DNA from 4 places in the Streptomyces sp. NPDC028298 genome. Region 1 is predicted to be linked to each of the others. Evidence: riboswitches for the same ligand, from Rfam matches in the RefSeq annotation. Region 1 holds a riboswitch; each other region holds the start of a gene.
What was found. A riboswitch is a leader RNA that binds a small molecule or an ion and turns the genes downstream of it on or off. The one in region 1 is predicted to bind cyclic di-AMP.
Positions count from the first base shown of each region.

Region 2: it holds a riboswitch for cyclic di-AMP, as region 1 does, so the genes downstream of both, ACZ4TO_RS15755 (C40 family peptidase) here and ACZ4TO_RS04555 (M23 family metallopeptidase) in region 1, are expected to answer to the same signal.
Region 3: it holds a riboswitch for cyclic di-AMP, as region 1 does, so the genes downstream of both, ACZ4TO_RS28055 (transglycosylase family protein) here and ACZ4TO_RS04555 (M23 family metallopeptidase) in region 1, are expected to answer to the same signal.
Region 4: it holds a riboswitch for cyclic di-AMP, as region 1 does, so the genes downstream of both, ACZ4TO_RS32320 (C40 family peptidase) here and ACZ4TO_RS04555 (M23 family metallopeptidase) in region 1, are expected to answer to the same signal.

Region 1 covers NZ_JBVHTL010000001.1:1,014,081-1,018,213, reverse strand. Annotated here, with positions in the region: gene ACZ4TO_RS04570 (helix-turn-helix domain-containing protein) at 1-39, shown strand, start outside; gene ACZ4TO_RS04565 (DUF6126 family protein) at 36-182, shown strand; gene ACZ4TO_RS04560 (tyrosine-protein phosphatase) at 211-1,008, opposite strand; cyclic di-AMP (ydaO/yuaA leader) riboswitch at 1,675-1,834, shown strand; gene ACZ4TO_RS04555 (M23 family metallopeptidase) at 1,837-2,739, shown strand; gene ACZ4TO_RS04550 (SGNH/GDSL hydrolase family protein) at 3,011-3,796, shown strand; gene ACZ4TO_RS04545 (TetR/AcrR family transcriptional regulator) at 4,102-4,133, opposite strand, start outside.
Region 2 covers NZ_JBVHTL010000003.1:125,161-129,293, reverse strand. Annotated here, with positions in the region: gene ACZ4TO_RS15765 (ATP-dependent Clp protease proteolytic subunit) at 87-722, shown strand; gene ACZ4TO_RS15760 (hypothetical protein) at 730-1,035, shown strand; cyclic di-AMP (ydaO/yuaA leader) riboswitch at 1,397-1,569, shown strand; gene ACZ4TO_RS15755 (C40 family peptidase) at 1,573-2,046, shown strand; gene ACZ4TO_RS15750 (ATP-binding protein) at 2,309-2,770, opposite strand; gene ACZ4TO_RS15745 (helix-turn-helix domain-containing protein) at 2,983-3,840, shown strand; gene ACZ4TO_RS15740 (DUF397 domain-containing protein) at 3,852-4,076, shown strand.
Region 3 covers NZ_JBVHTL010000006.1:549,409-553,541, forward strand. Annotated here, with positions in the region: gene ACZ4TO_RS28045 (cytochrome P450 family protein) at 1-37, shown strand, start outside; gene ACZ4TO_RS28050 (transglycosylase family protein) at 354-1,226, shown strand; cyclic di-AMP (ydaO/yuaA leader) riboswitch at 1,410-1,603, shown strand; gene ACZ4TO_RS28055 (transglycosylase family protein) at 1,608-2,303, shown strand; gene eno (phosphopyruvate hydratase) at 2,645-3,931, shown strand; gene ACZ4TO_RS28065 (FtsB family cell division protein) at 4,051-4,133, shown strand, end outside.
Region 4 covers NZ_JBVHTL010000008.1:384,104-388,236, forward strand. Annotated here, with positions in the region: gene ACZ4TO_RS32320 (C40 family peptidase) at 1-1,698, opposite strand, end outside; cyclic di-AMP (ydaO/yuaA leader) riboswitch at 1,706-1,877, opposite strand; gene ACZ4TO_RS32325 (hypothetical protein) at 2,358-2,534, shown strand; gene ACZ4TO_RS32330 (alpha/beta fold hydrolase) at 2,547-3,293, opposite strand; gene ACZ4TO_RS32335 (hypothetical protein) at 3,384-3,554, opposite strand; gene ACZ4TO_RS32340 (LamG domain-containing protein) at 3,678-4,133, opposite strand, start outside.

The DNA.
Region 1 (4,133 bases):
CCGGCGACCGGCCACCCCACCCCGGGAGAGACGTCATGACCGAACCCACAGAACGTCGCCGGTCCATGGAGGACAGGTTCCCGCGCGCCCTGTGGGTGCGTCTGATCATCTACGTCGCCGTCGGCCACCTGTTCGCGGCCTTCATCTACCTGCTCTTTACGCTGGGCGCGCAGAACCAGTAGAGCCGCGGTCGCGGAGCGCGGCTCCGGCTCAGTCCAGGAGCCGCGCGCGCAGGCGCTCCCTGAGCTCCGGCGTGAGCCCCAGTCCCTGTTCGAGATAGGCCTCGACGCCGCCCCACTTCTCCTCGATCGTCTCGAAGGCGGCCGTCAGGTACTCGGCGCGCGCGTCGAACAGCGGGCTGAGCAGTTCCATGACCTCGGGGGAGTAGGCGCCGGCCGAGGAGCCGTTGCGGTGGACCTTGTAACGGCGGTGCGCGGCGTTCGACTCCAGGTAGTCGGTCACGATCGCCTCGCGCTCGACGCCGAGGGCGAGCAGGGTGACCGCGATGGACAGCCCGGCGCGGTCCTTGCCCGCCGCGCAGTGCATCAGCGCGGGCACGCTGTCGTCCGCCAGGGCGTGCAGCACCTGGGAGTGCTCGGCGGTGCGCTCGCTGATGATCGTGCGGTAGGAGTTGATCATCCGGTTCGCGGCCTTGCCGTCACCGAGGAGTCCGCGGAGCTGGTCGATGTCGCCGTCGCGGACCATCTTCCAGAACTCGCTGCCGTCCGCGGGGTCGCTCAGCGGGAGGTTCACGTTCCGTACGCCGGGCAGCTCGACGTCCGGGCCCTCCAGCTTCTGGTCCGCCGCGTTGCGGAAGTCGAAGATCGTGTGGAGGCCCAGGGAGGTGAGGAACGCGGCGTCCTCCTCCGTGGCGTGCGCGAGGTGGCCGCTGCGGAACAGACGCCCGTAGCGCACTCGCCGGCCGTCCGCGGTGGGCAGTCCGCCCACGTCACGGAAGTTCCGCACTCCGCCGAGCTCGGGCTCGGTCGACGGGACCTGCTGCGTCACGGGGGCTCCTCCCATTCGGCCGCCGGCGTCGCCGGGCTGGACTCGGCGCCGCTCGTCGGCAGTTGTACCGGCTCGCGCTCTCGACGATACGACATGGGTGTCTCGGGCAATGAGTTGTCCACAGGCGGCCGCCCTCTGGGCGGAAGGCTGACAGAAAGCCCAGGAAGAGGGTTCCGTGGCCGCCTCATATCGAACGTGCACACGATTAGTGCTCGGGATCGGTCGCGGGTCCGGCCGCACCCTTCTCGTGCCGCCGGAACGGCGGGGCGATTGCGATGAAATGCCGCATTAATGGGGTGCCGTTTTGTGCACCCTCTCGCTCGGGGATCCGAATGTGTCGGATATCCACGCGCGTCGCATCTGACCCTTCTGTCCGAATAGGCGCCTTCGTAACAACTGGCCCTGGAATAAGGCAACCTGGGGCGAGTCGCGTGAGGAGCGTCATATTCGTGACGATGCGTTGCCGTCCTCATTTGTCAACACACCGGGATTCACGGGCGGGTTGAGCGGCCCGGAAGATCGTCACTCCACGGAGGGTGACGGCGATTTCCCCATGGATCAAGAAAGGCGAGCGCACAGAAACCGCCCATAGTTGTCGACGCGCTCTCATCTCGCTTACGTTCTGCCTCAATCCGGACGGACGCCCAATCCTGCCGCCGCCCGGAATCCGCACACTCACCCGTACACGGCAGGAGCGGGGGACCCACAGGTTCCGTGCCTGGTCCGGTTTCCGGAACAGGCTAGGGGTACAGCCGCGCAGCAGCGCGGCCGGGCATCTCCAGCCCGCACCCGACAGCTCACCCCGCAGGCGCCGGAGAGGAAATCGTCATGCCCGCGAAGGGTAAGCACCGCCGTCCCAAGTCCCTGCGTTTCACCCGCTCGATCGCCGTGGCCGGAACCGGTGGCGCCGCACTCGCGCTGCCCCTGATGGGAGCCACGGGCGCCCACGCCGCGACCCCGGCCGCCGCCGTCGCGCAGCATGTCGAGAAGGCCGCGACCGCCGCCCCCGCCGCGAAGACCGCCAAGGCCGCCACGGCCAAGACGTACGCGGTGAAGCGCGGTGACTACCTGTCGAAGATCGCCGACGAGCAGAACGTCGGCGGCGGCTGGAAGAAGATCTACGCCGACAACCGCTCCGCGATCGGCAGCGACCCCTCGCTGATCCACCCCGGTCTGAAGCTGTCGCTCGGCAAGAAGGCCGCCTCGGCCGCCCACTCGGCGACGCACACGTCCACCCGGACGGCCACCCCGGCGAAGTCCGCCCAGGCGGCCCCGGCCGCCGCCACGGCAGCGCCCGACACCGCCTCCGCCGACAGCTCCTCCGGCTACAACCTGCCGGTCGACAGCAGCAGCGTCGGCACCGGCTACAAGGTGGCGGGCAGCATGTGGTCCAGCGGCTACCACACGGGCGTGGACTTCGTGGTCCCGACCGGCACCACCATCAAGTCCATCGCCGCGGGTACCGTCGTGTCCGCGGGCTGGGGCGGCGCGTACGGCAACCAGGTCGTCATCCAGCACGCCGACGGCAAGTACTCCCAGTACGCCCACATGTCGTCCCTGTCCGTCTCGGCGGGCCAGACCGTGACCCCGGGACAGCAGATCGGTCTCTCCGGCGCGACCGGCAACGTGACCGGACCGCACCTGCACTTCGAGATCCGCACCACTCCGGACTACGGCTCCGACGTCGACCCGGTCGCGTACCTGCGCTCGCACGGTGTCGCGGTGGGCTGACCCCCTCCTCCTCCTGCTCCTGACGGCAGGAAGATCTCCGAAGGCCGGACCCCATGATCCCCGGGGTTCCGGCCTTCGGTGTTCCCGCGGCGCGGCCTCGGGCCGATCGCTGCTTCAACAGCCTTGACGCGGGCCTTATTCCAGAGTTGACCAATGCTTGGCGAGTGGCTTATCTCACCGCCCGTCAACCCTTCCCTACGGTCGCGTAGCTCACATCAAAAGGTGAATCATGCTCGATGTGGCAGACGATTCGAAGAGTGACAACAGATCAGTGATCGGGTCGTACGTGGCGGTGGGGGACAGCTTCACCGAGGGCGTCGGCGACCCTGGGCCCGACGGAGCGTTCGTCGGCTGGGCCGACCGGTTCGCGGTACTTCTCGCGGACCGCAGGCCCGAAGGCGACTTCGACTACACCAACCTCGCCGTGCGCGGCAAACTGCTCGACCAGATCGTCGAGACCCAGCTCCAGAGGGCCAAGGAACTCGGCCCGGACCTGGTCTCGTTCTGCGCCGGCGGCAATGACATCATCCGCCCCGGCACCGACCCCGACGAGGTCGCGGAGCGCTTCGAGCGCGCGATCGCCGACCTCACCTCCGCCGTCGGCACCGTCATGGTGACGACCGGCTTCGACACCCGTGGCGTTCCCGTGCTCAAGCATCTGCGCGGAAAGATCGCCACCTACAACGGACACGTGCGGGCCATCGCGGACCGCTACGGCTGTCCCGTCCTCGACCTCTGGTCCCTGAAGACGATCCAGGACCGGCGGGCCTGGGACGGCGACCGGCTGCACCTCTCGCCCGAGGGGCACACCCGGGTGGCGCTCCGTGCCGGACAGGTCCTCGGCCTCGAGGTCCCGGCCGACCCGGACCAGCCCTGGCCGCCCCTCCCGCCGCGCGGCACGCTGGAGGTGCGCCGCGACAACATCCAGTGGGCGCGCGAGTACCTGGTCCCCTGGATCGGACGGCGCCTGCGCGGGGAGTCCTCGGGCGACCACGTCTCGGCCAAGGGAGCCCTGTCCCCGGACGACATCAAGCTGCGCATCGAGTCGGTGGCCTGAACGGCGACCGGCCCTGCCGACGGAACCGGTTCGGCGCACCGAACCGGTTCGGCCGGCAGGGCCGACCGGCCGACGGGCATGACCCGGCCCGGCCGGTGGATTCGGTTGACCCGCATCGCGCGGGCGCAGCGCTCCGGGTGTGCGGCGGGCGCCGCTCGCCATCGGCGGGTCAGGGACGATCATCGGTGCCACGGTCCGAACCGTGGTGCCGGGTGACACGCGGTCCGGGGGAGGCGCCGGGTCGGGCCCGAGGCGGGCCGGGGACCCCGCTCACCGTGTCCCGGACCGGGGCGGCTACGCGAGCGTCAGCGCACCGCTGCCATCAACGCCTCGCGCT
Region 2 (4,133 bases), on a different contig from region 1:
GCCGTTTCTGCTCTCAGCAGGGCCCTCTTCCACAGAGACGTACGTCCTGTACATTTTTTACAGACGTCGATCTGAGGAGGCGCGCCATGGACAGCCCGTCCGCCCGCTATGTCCTGCCCGAGTTCACGGAACGCACGAGCGCGGGACACCGGACCCTGGACCCGTACGCGAAGCTGCTCAGCGAGCGGATCGTGTTCCTCGGGACGCCGATCGACGACACGTCGGCGAACGACGTGACGGCCCAGTTCATGTACCTCGAACACCAGGCGCCCGAGCAGGACATCTCGCTGTACATCAACTCCCCCGGCGGCTCCTTCGCCGCGATGACCGCGATCTACGACACGATGCGGTTCGTCACCTGCGACGTCGAGACGGTCTGCCTGGGCCGGGCGGCCTCGGCCGCGGCCGTACTGGTGGCGGGCGGCACTCCGGGCAAGCGGCTCGCACTGCCGGGGGCCCGCTTCCTGCTCCACCAGCCGTCGGCGGCCGAGCCGCTCCAGGGCCAGGCGAGCGACCTGCTCATCCAGGCCGAGGAGTTGCTGCGGACCCGTCGGACGCTGGAGGAGATGCTCGGGCGCCACACGGGCCGGAGTCCGGAGCAGGTCGCGGCGGACATCGAGCGCGACAGGATCCTCGACGCGCCGGAGGCCCTGGCCTACGGGCTGATCGACCGGATCGTCCCGAGCCGCAGGTCCGCGCTCGACACGCCCGGCGCGAGGTGAGCGGCCGATGATCCCGGACCTTCCCCCGCTGCCCGCGCTGACCCGCGCGGAGGCCGAACTCATCGACCGCTATCTCGACGTCGTCGACCTCCTCGGCCGGATCAACCCCTCCCGCCCCGGAGACACCTATCGCGGCCTGAGGGCGGCTCAGGCACTGGTCGGCAAGGCGGAGGCCCTGCGGGACGCGCTCACGCTGATGCATCAGCGGGGCGAGAGCGAGGTGCACGCCCCGACGCTGGCGCAGGCCCTGCGGGTGCTCGGCGGAGAGCGGCGGGCGGCCCGGGTCACGGTGCCTCCCGAGTCCGGAAGTTGACGGACCCCCACCGACGGGCCGGCCCGCGCCGAAGCGGCATGACGTCCGGACCACGACTCAAACGGACCGGATGGTGTACCCCCTGACGGCGTATTCATCGGTCCCTTCCCTGACCCCTCCGAGTTGCGCAACACGCTGAGTCCGGACGCCGGATGGGCCCCGTCGTCGCAGGTGCGGGCCTCATCGCCGTCCCCAACACGTGCTCGAACGGAGGGGTGTTCACTCGAACAGTCGAGTGGTGAGTAAGCCCACAAAACACCGGTTCCGCTCGGATTTTCCGACTCTGATGAGTGAAGATCCCTTCCGACGACAAGCCCCCGCCACAGCGGCGGGGCGGTCCGGGCGGACGCCGAGTCCTGCCGCCGCCCGGATGCCCGGTCGACAGGAGTGGATCGGCAGGAGTGGAGGACCCAGCTAGACGGGTCGCCGGAACAGTTCCGGGCGGCCCTTGGGGTGAAGCCGCAGCAGCGGCCGGGCAACTTCGCCAGCCCGAATCCGACAGGTCATCCTTCACAGGCGGCTGACGAAGGGTTGCGCATGACTGCGCTCAATCGTGTCCCGTCGCTGTGGACCCGGGCCGGTACGGCCTCGGCGCTCACACTTGCCGCCGTCGGCGGCAGCCTGGTGGTTCCCGGTGTCGCACCAGACGCCGAGGCGGCCACCGTCGCGACGCGGGCACTCCAGGTCGCGGCGTCGAAGCACGGCTCCCCCTACCAGTGGGGCGCCACCGGACCGCACCGCTTCGACTGCTCGGGGCTCACGCTCTACTCGTACAAGAAGGCGGGCAAGAAGCTGCCTCGTACGGCCGCGGCCCAGTACAACAAGACGCACCATGTCTCGGCCTCGCACCGCAAGGCCGGTGACCTCGTGTTCTTCCACTCGGGCCGGAACGTGTACCACGTCGGCATCTACGCCGGTAAGGGAAAGATCTGGCACTCCCCGAAGACCGGGGAAGTGGTGAAGCTCCAGAAGATCTGGACGAGAAGCGTCTGGTACGGCAGGGTCGGCTGACCCTTTCGCCCGGGGCGGCGGACCCTCGCCGCCCCGGCGCGAGCGCCCTCAGGGCCGCCGTGACGCCCTCCCGGCCCCTCGCGGGCCGACCGGGGCCGGGGGCGGCCCCTGTGGGCCGACCATGGCCGCCGCGGCTTTCACGGGGCCACTGACGACCGCCGCGCCCTCAATGCCACTGCCGACCGCCGCGGCCTCAATGGGCCGCTGACGACCGCCGCCGCCCCAAGGGCCATGACGACCGGTCGCCTCGGGGCGGCGCCCCTCAGGGCTCCTGGGGCGGCCACCCGGCCGGCACCGGCTGGACGGGCACCGTCCACGGGAGCTCGATGGAGACCGTCTTGCCGCCCTCCCGGGTCGGTACGACGGTGAGCCTGCCGCCGCATTCGGCGGTGAGCCAACGGATGATCACCATGCCGCGGCCGTTGTCCTGCTGGACGGCCGCGGGCAGCCGCTTCGGAAAGCGCGGATGGCTGTCGGTGACCCCGATAAGCAGCCGCTCCTCCCGGTCGAGACGCACGCCGACCGTGAAGGTGGGCGACTGCCCGAACGTGTGCTGCACGGCGTTGGTCGCCAGTTCCGACACGATCAGCCGCACGGTCTCGGCGACGTCGCAGTCCCCCGGCAGGCCCCATTCGGACAGCACTTCGGCGACGAAATTTCGGGCCACGGAAACCGAGACCGGTTCGCTCGGCAGGGTGACGGATGCTTCCTGATGGTCTGCCATGGCGACGTTCGTCCCTTTCCCACGGGACCGGAGCCCGACACCGAGCGGATGGTTCGAGTACGGTCCCGGACTGGTGCTTGCGCCAGACTGCCATTACCGGGCCGGTCGCGGGTGCGATCCACCGAGTAATGCATATATCTGTCGCTCGATGCGGTGAACTCTGCGTCGGCAGAGCGTATTCGGACGACTTGGAAGGAGTAAGGAGAACAGCCATGCAGCACGGTCCCGCGGTGCGCCGCCGCAAGCTCGGAGCCGAACTGCGCGCGCTGCGCGCGGGCACGGGGCTCACGAGCGGGGAGGCGGCCCGCCTGCTCGGCTGGCACCAGTCGAAGGTGAGCCGCATCGAAACCGGCACCAGCGGGGTGAAACCGGCCGATGTGGAACGCCTGTTGCACGCGTACGGCGTCGAGGATCCCGAACTGCGCCGGCTCCTGGTCGTGTTGGCGGGCTCCGAGGTCAACGGCCGCCACCACTGGTGGCACGCGTACCGCGGGGTCCTCCCGCCGGAGTACCGGGACTTCATCAGCCTGGAGTCCGGCGCCAGCGCGATGCGCACCCTGGAGACCTCCGTCGTGCCCGGTCTGCTGCAGACACCGGAGTACGCCCGCGCGGTGACGCGGGCCGCCGTGGACGGACTGGAGGAGAGCAAGCTCGACGCCCTGGTCGAAGTGCGTCTGGCCCGGCAGGACGTGCTGCGCTCGGACCCGCCGCTCGAACTGTCCGCCGTCCTGGACGAGGCCGTGCTGCGCCGTGAGGTGGGCGGCCCCGACGTCATGGCACGCCAGCTCCGCCGGCTGCGGGAGGCCGCCGTGCTGCCTCAAGTACGGCTCCAGGTACTGCCGTTCGCGGCCGGCGCGCACATCGGCGTGACCGGCCCTTTCGTTATCTTCTCATTTCCGAACACAACCGATCTGGATGTGGTTGTTCTCGACCACTTGACGAGTAGCCTCTATCTCGAACGGAAAGAAGACCTCCAGGCATACGCCGAGGCCTTCAACGCCCTTCAGTTCCACGCCCTTTCACCCGAGGACTCGTTGGACTACATCGCCTCGATAGGCGACGACACGTAAGGAGGCACGTCATGTCTGCAATGCCTCGGTACGTACCCTCCAGCACTTCGCTGCTCCATGTGCGCTGGCTGCGCAGCAGTCGCAGTACCGGGATGAACAACTGCGTCGAGACCGCACGCCCGGGCACCGGACCCTGGTCCGGAATGGTCGCGGTGCGCGATTCCAAGAACACCGCGGGACCCGCCCTGCTGTTCACCCCGGACGTCTGGGAGGGGTTCATCACCGGGCTGAACTGACCCCGCACGGTTCACCGCTCCACCGCACCACCGGCCGGCCACCCCTGCATCTGTCCG
Region 3 (4,133 bases), on a different contig from region 1:
GCGCACGCTTCCGGTGGAGTTCACCCCGGTCAAATAGGACGCGATCGGTGCAACGACGACCCTTCGGCGGTCGTGCCGAAGCGGTGATTCCGCATACCGGAACAAGGCCTCTGGGGCCACCGGAACATGACGCTCCGTCAAATCCGTGATCTTCACGTGATCAGTACTGCATCGACTTGTAACCAGCGTTCGAGTGCGACTACCTTCACCCATCAACAACGCGGCACCTGCGCCACTCGTTCAGCAGGAGTCGCCGTGCTCCCCGTTGTCGCTCGAAAGGCTCTCGCATGCTCTCCGGGAACGGCCGTCACCGTCGCCCTCGCCAGGCCCCGGCTCTCATCGTCGCCGCAGGGGTGACCGGATCCGCGATCGTCATCCCCCTGCTCGCCGCGGCGAGCGCGAACGCGGCCGACGGGACCACCTGGGACCGGGTGGCACAGTGCGAGAGCGGTGGCGCGTGGAGCGCCGATGAAGGCAACGGCTACTACGGCGGCCTCCAGCTCGACCAGGACAACTGGGAGGCCCACGGCGGCCTCGAGTACGCGCCGACGGCCGACCAGGCCAGCCGCTCGCAGCAGATAGCCGTCGCCGAGAAGGTGCTCGCCGACTCGGGCCTCGCGGCCTGGCCGACGTGCGGGCCGCTCTCGGGTCTCAGCAAGACCTCCGCCGGGGTCAGCGTCGACACGGGCGTGGCCGGCGACTCGTCGAGCACCGGCAACGACTCGGGTTCGTACATCTCGTCCGGTCTGGCGACGTCGCCCAGCTCGTCCCCTTCGAGTGATTCGTCCGGTTCGACCGACTCCTCCGGCACGGACGACAGCTCCGCCACGCCCAGCGCCTCGCAGAGCTCCGACGGCGCCGACGCGACGGCCGACAAGAGTGACAAATCGACCAAGTCGGGACAGAAGGAAGCCTCTTCGACCCCGTCCGCCTCGGCGAGCACCGGTACCGGGCGGCACCGCGCCGGGGACGCAGCGGAGAGCGCGGCCGGCAGCCGCACCGACGGGTCCACGGGGCGTCATGCCGCGAGCCCCGAGGCCGACGCCCCCGACACCGAGTACGTCGCAGAGGTCATCGGGAACCTCTGGACTGTTTCCGACGCCCTTGGCCTCGAAGGCGGATGGGGCGATCTGCCCACCGTGGACGCGGCGCCGGCCGACAGCGGTCCGGGCCTCGTCGTCCCTGGTCGAAGCATCGCGGACACGGCCGAAACGGTGCAGAAGTAGCGGGAGTTCGCGTCACGGTTCGCTGTGGAATGTCCTATTTGGCGCAAGTGAGAGATGGGTCTCAGAAGCCCTGATCGTCTTTGAAATTCCGGCAATCGACTGCTTACGGTCGTCACCGCTCGCCACAGCGGGCCCCGACGGTCGCAACGCCGAATCCTGCCAACGGCCGTACGGGAACAGTCGTCGCGTCATGCGCCGTCGGCAGGAGCGGGGGACCCAAGGTAAGTGCCGGGTCCGGGAGTCGAGAGACACCCGGGAACGGCTTGGGGTGAAGCCGCGTGCCGGACGTCCTGGAGACAGGACCGAGGGCATGCGGCCGGGCAACTCATTCGGCCCGAACCCGACAGCTCACCTCGCAGGCGTCGGTGAGGGGATCTCTCCATGCTGTTCTCCAGCAAGGGCAAGCACCGCCGCCCGAACAAGGCCACCCGTGTCGCCACGCTCGCCGGTGTCACCGGCGTCGCCATCGCCGCCCCGCTGATGGCGGCCGGCAACGCCTCCGCGGCCACCGCCTCCGAGTGGGACGCCGTCGCCCAGTGCGAGTCCGGCGGCAACTGGTCGATCAACACCGGCAACGGCTACTACGGCGGCCTGCAGTTCTCGTCCTCCACCTGGGCCGCGTACGGCGGCACCGCCTACGCCTCGACCGCCGACCAGGCCTCGAAGTCCCAGCAGATCACCATCGGCGAGAAGGTCCTCGCCGCGCAGGGCAAGGGCGCCTGGCCCACCTGCGGCACCGGCCTGTCGAGCACCCCGTACGGCGGCGGCTCGGCCCCGGCGGCCCCGTCCACCTCCTCCTCGGCCGGCAGCTCGCAGAGCGCCCCGGCCACCCGGACGACGGAGCAGCCCGCCTCCCGTTCCTCGGAGCGCCCCGCCCAGAAGACCGTCACCACCCCGACCGGCAAGAAGGTCAAGAAGGGCGACGGCGAGTACAAGGTCGTCAAGGGTGACACCCTCAGCTCGATCGCCGAGAAGAAGCACGTCAAGGGCGGCTGGCAGAAGCTGTTCAAGCTGAACAAGGACATCGTCGCCGACGCCGACTTCATCTACCCGGGCCAGCAGCTCCACCTGAGCTGAGCAGCGCGGCACGCCGGTCCACCGGCCGCTTTCGGCGGAGGGCGGCGGTGATTCCGGCACCGCGCCGCGACACCCGGCAGGCAACAGCCCCTCGTGGGGTCTTCGCACGCACCGGAGACCCGCCGAGGTTCCCCGTCCCCACGGGCTCCCCGCTCCGGCGCGTGTTCCCCCGCACGCGCCGGAGCGGGGTTTTTCATTTCTTTTTTTGTTCCGTTCAGGAACAATATGTAGGCTCAGTCCGCTCAAGGGGTGGTCGATCGCCGGCCGATCCCCCTGAGCCGGTTAGGCTCATCCCGCGGGACTGCTGAGCCCCGCGTACCCGCGTCACATCCCATAAGGAGATGCTCGTGCCGTCCATCGACGTCGTCGTAGCCCGGGAAATCCTGGACTCCCGAGGCAACCCCACGGTCGAGGTCGAGGTCGGCCTCGACGACGGCAGCACGGGTCGTGCCGCCGTTCCGTCCGGCGCCTCCACCGGAGCGTTCGAGGCCATCGAGCTTCGCGACGGTGACCCGAACCGCTACCAGGGCAAGGGTGTCGAGAAGGCCGTCCTCGCCGTCATCGAGCAGATCGGCCCGGAGCTCGTCGGCTACGACGCCACCGAGCAGCGCCTGATCGACCAGGCGATGTTCGACCTGGACGCCACCGACAACAAGGGCTCGCTCGGCGCCAACGCCATCCTCGGCGTCTCGCTCGCCGTCGCGCACGCCGCCTCCGAGGCGTCCGACCTGCCGCTCTTCCGCTACCTGGGCGGACCGAACGCGCACCTGCTGCCCGTTCCGATGATGAACATCCTGAACGGCGGCTCGCACGCCGACTCCAACGTGGACATCCAGGAGTTCATGATCGCCCCGATCGGCGCGGAGTCCTTCTCCGAGGCCCTGCGCTGGGGCGCCGAGGTCTACCACACCCTCAAGAAGGTGCTGAAGACCAAGGGCCTGTCCACCGGCCTCGGCGACGAGGGCGGCTTCGCCCCGAACCTGGAGTCCAACCGCGCCGCCCTCGACCTCATCCTCGAGGCCATCAAGGAGGCCGGCTACACCCCCGGCGAGCAGATCGCCCTCGCCCTCGACGTCGCCGCCTCCGAGTTCTACAAGGACGGCAAGTACCTCTTCGAGGGCAAGGAGCGCTCCGCCGCCGAGATGACCGAGTACTACGCCGAGCTCGTCGCGGCGTACCCGCTCGTCTCCATCGAGGACCCGCTGTTCGAGGACGACTGGGCCGGCTGGAAGGTCATCACCGACAAGCTGGGCGACAAGGTCCAGATCGTCGGCGACGACCTCTTCGTCACCAACCCGGAGCGCCTGGCCCGCGGCATCGAGGAGGGCTCCGCCAACGCCCTGCTCGTCAAGGTCAACCAGATCGGTTCGCTGACCGAGACGCTGGACGCCGTCGAGCTGGCCCAGCGCAACGGCTTCAAGTGCATGATGTCCCACCGTTCCGGCGAGACCGAGGACGTCACCATCGCCGACCTCGCGGTCGCCGTGAACTGCGGTCAGATCAAGACCGGCGCCCCGGCCCGCTCGGACCGTGTCGCCAAGTACAACCAGCTCCTGCGCATCGAGGAGATCCTCGACGACGCCGCGGTCTACGCCGGCCGCAGCGCCTTCCCGCGCTTCAAGGGCTGACCCCCGCGCGTCTCAGGAAGCGTCATCCGTACGTCCCCGTACCCGGTCCCGTACCGTGTGCGGGGACGTACGCACGTGACGGGCCCGTACGGCGGGCCGGTACTGGGGAGGCGGGACTCATGGCCGTGAAGGACCGGGACCGGTTCTCCACCTCGACCAGGCTGAAGCTGCTCGGCGAGCAGACGGCGGCCAGGGTCTACCG
Region 4 (4,133 bases), on a different contig from region 1:
GGCGGCCCCGGGAGCGGCGGGCCACGCCTGCTGGTTGCCGTTCGGCCGCAAGGACTGCCGCCAGGCGTCGTCGACCGGCGGGGGCGGCGGCTGGTTCGCGGGGGGCATCGGGGCCGACGGGTAGGCGGCGGGGCGCGGGGTGGCCTCGTACGCGGGCGGCTGCGGTGCCGGCTCGCTCACCGGAGGCATGGGGGCCGGCTGGTAGGCGGCGGCGCGCGGCGCCGTCTCGTACGCCGGGGGCTGGGGCGCCGGCTCACTCACCGGAGGCATCGGGGCCGGCTGGTACCCGCTGGGCCGCGTCGGCTTGTCGTACGACAGCGGCAGGAGCACGGAGGTGTACTCCGGGGCCGGGGCGGGCGCTTCGTACCCGGGGGGCAGGATGACCGCCTTGGGCTGGGCGGCCGGGGGCGCGGGCTCGTACGGCCGGGGCATGGAGCCCGTGTCGAAGACCCCGGGCGCGGGCGCGGCCTGCGGGGCCGCCTCGTACGCGGCCGGCTGGGGCGCCGCCTGGAACGCGGGCGCCTGGGCGACCGACGGGAACGTGCCGGTCTGAGCGGCGGACGGGAACGGGGCGGCCTGCGGAGCCGACGGGAACGCGGTGGGCTGGGCGACCGACGGGAACGAGCCCGACTCACCGACCGCCGGGAAGGTGCCGGACTGACCGACCGCCGGGAAGGAAGCGCTCTGGGAGACGGCCGGGAACGAACCTGTCTGGCCGACGGTCGGGAAGGAACCCGACTGACCGACCGAGGGGAACGAACCGGTCTGGCCGACGGACGGGAAGGAGCCGGTCTGACCGACCGACGGGAAGGTGCCGGACTGGCCGACCGACGGGAAGGTGCCGGACTGGCCGACCGACGGGAACGAACCGGTCTGGCCGACCGACGGGAAGGAGCCCGTCTGACCGACGGACGGGAAGGAACCGGTCTGGGCCACGGACGGGAACGAACCCGATTGACCGACCGCCGGGAACGAACCGGTCTGACCGACCGACGGGCGGTACTCGATCGCCGGCGCCTGCGCCTGCGCGACGGGCATGCCCTGCCGTGCCGCGTGCCGCGCGATCAGTTCCCGGGCGACGCCGAGCTTGCGCCGGGCGCTCTGCTTCTTGACGTACGGCGAGGACTGCTGCGACGCGGCGGCCGGAGCGGCCCCGGCGCGGAGCCCCGCACGGACCGCCACCTCGGATCCCGGCACCGCCGGAGCACCGCCGGCCGGGAGCGCGGCCACCGGACCGGCGGTCAGCTCCAGGGCGGGCCGCCCACCCGGTTCCGACGTCGGACCGGCGGTCAGCTCCAGCACCGGAGCCGCCGTCAACTCGGCCACCGGCCGGACGAGTTGTTCGAGCTCGTAGATCGTCGGAAGGTCCGAGGAGGATCCCTTGGACCCCTTCGCACCCTCCTTCGGACGGGCACCGGCGCCACCGCGTTCGGGCTTCCTGTCGGCCGGGAGCGAGGCCGGAGCCGAGGGTCCGAACCGGGAACGCGCCCCGTCGAACCACTGCCGCATCAGGTCGTCCTGGGCGGCGTCGGAAACCCCGCTCCCCTGCCCCGGGCCCCGCCGGCCCTGCCTGCGACTGGAGTTCGCCAGCGCGCGGGTCCCGTTGAAGTTACCGGTGGCGAGCTCCGCCTGGTCGTAGAGGGACGAGAGTCTTCGGGCGACTTCTTCGCCACTGGGCGGGGTGCGTTCCGGCGCCATGGAGTGGTGCTCCTTCCGTCGTCCGCCTACCGGGTTAGCTGTCGGGTTCGGGCGGACGATTCCGGAAGGTATGCCCTACGGCCCCTGCCCCGAAAGGCAGTTGACCGATTCACCCCAGGTTCGGTGGGTCCCCGGCTCCCGCAGTCACAAGGACGGGCAGGACTCGGCGGAGGCCGCACCGCCCGGCGAACTTCGCCGGAGGGAGTCGGGCGGCCTGGTCGCCAACTTAGCGAGGGTGTGCACCCGATGTGAAGATCCACGTCCCAGATGTCCGATACATTTTCGTGACCTTCATCGCACCATCCCGCAGCGCGACCGTGAGGACACGGGCCGTACTCGAAAAGGCGGCTGAGCACGGCCGTTGAGGGGACCGGCACCCGGCGCCCGGTCCGGACCCGCGGAGGACGCGCGGAGCCGAGCCGGATGTGTCGAAAGTGTGCACGGAACTGGCGTTCCCTGGCAGGTCGTTCGACATCGGCGGCGCCCTTTGGTCACACCTTGACCGGTTCTGGCCGAGCTGGCCGGATCACCGCTGGGACCACGTGCCGCCCGTACCGTCGATGCACGTCAGACCACGCGAGCGAGTCGAGGATCCCCACGTGCACGATGCGCCGATCTATGCCCAACTCATCTCCGAACGCGGTGACATACCGACACTCGTGCGAAGCGAAGCACGTCGGCTGCAACGCGATTTCGAGTGGATCCTGAGCTGGGATCCGTCGTCGGGCGTCCCGCTCCCCTCCTCCGCCGCGCGCCCGGCGTCCGGTTCGCGCCGCGCCTTCTCCCCCGCCCCCGACCCCGACGACCGACTCGACACACCGGGCTCGGGCAACTGAGGTGGGCGCACTCTAGAGAACGTCCGGCTCCCCGCCCGGTCGTTCGGCGGGGAGCGGGTCGAGGCCGTCGCGGATCCGGGTCACCAGCTCGGCGACCGTCGCAGCCGTGGCGCGGTGCCAGGTCCGCGCACGGCGGAGCATCGCGTGGTCACCGCCCTCGACCCGCACGGCGCTCGCGGAGGAACCCTCCTCCAGCGCCCGGCGGACGAGGGCGAACGACTCCGCAGGGTCGGTGACCCGGTCCCGGTCCCCGTGGAGCACGATGACGCGTTTGTCCCGCAGGTGGGCCACCGGCTCGCCTTCCGGGCACCAGGGTGCCAGCGCCACCACGGCACGGACCCGCGGCGCGGCCGCGGCCCGCAGCGCCGCGCGCCCGCCCATCGAGTGACCCACGAGCACGACCGGCACCTCCCCCACCAGAGCGGCGAGTTCGTCGAGTGCCCGCAGGACGTCGGCGAGGGGGTCGGCGTCGGCGCCGTTCCATCCCCGGTGCCGGTAGCGCACCTCCCCGACGAAGGTGTCCGCGTCCGGCAGGGCCCGTGTCACGGAGCGCACGAAGGGCCGCATCCGGGCGCGTGCCAGGTTCCACGGCCGCAGCGGAGCCTTGCTGTCGGCGGTGCCGCCGTGCAGGACCAGTACGGCCGCACGCGCCGGTGCCGCGTCCGGACGGGGGGTACGGCAGGGCCGCAGCGCCACGGAGTCGGCGCTCTCCCCGGACCCGGACACATCGTCCGCGGACATCCGCACAGAGCCTCGCATGACACCCCTCCACTCTCGCGGCGCTTCGTCCACGCCTCGCACTGGACCGTGAGGAGGGATCCTCTCACCGGCCACGGGCCCGCCCCAAGCTCACTCCTTGGGCTCGGGCCGCGGGCGGTAGCCGTTGCGCCACTCCTGGTAGAAGCGCCAGAGGCGGGCCGCCTGCGGGCAGCGTCCCGACTCCCGCTGGCACGTGCGGCAGTTGCCCACGTGACTGACGTAGGCGGACTCGGGGGCGTCCCCCGGTTGCGGATTCGGCATGGCCCTCGGCACCCGTCGGCGCGACGCGCACGGGCGCGACGTCGCTTCTGATGCCGTACTTCCGCGCCGAGGGCCCCGGCGGATGCACCTGCCCGGCTGCATCTGCCGGGGCCCGCTCCGGCGTCAGTCGAGAAGGCCGGCCTCGTACTCCTCGGTCGCGGGGAAGGGCCTGCCGACCAGGGGTCTGCGGACCGTCAGCCGGGCCACCTCGAAGTCCATCTCGGAGGCCTCGGGAGGAGGCGGCGGATGGTAACGCCCAGCGCAGACGGAGAGGTTGACGATGAGATAGGCGTGCCAGGACCTGCCCACTCCGCGCCGGTCGTCGAAGGCCCGGATCCCGTTCACCCACCACACGACCCGGAGGGCGCCGAACTCGACCACGAGGTCCACCCAGGCACCCGGCTGGATCGCCTGGTTGCGGTAGTAGCGGTGGGTGTTGCGCACATGGTTGGACAGTTCCAGCAGGTCGGGGTTGTCGGGGTGGTACTCGAAGACATCGATCTCCTGACCGCCGTCCCGCCACGTCCAGATCGCCGGCCAGGCCCCCGTCACCGTCGGCAGTTTGACCCGCGCCTCCAG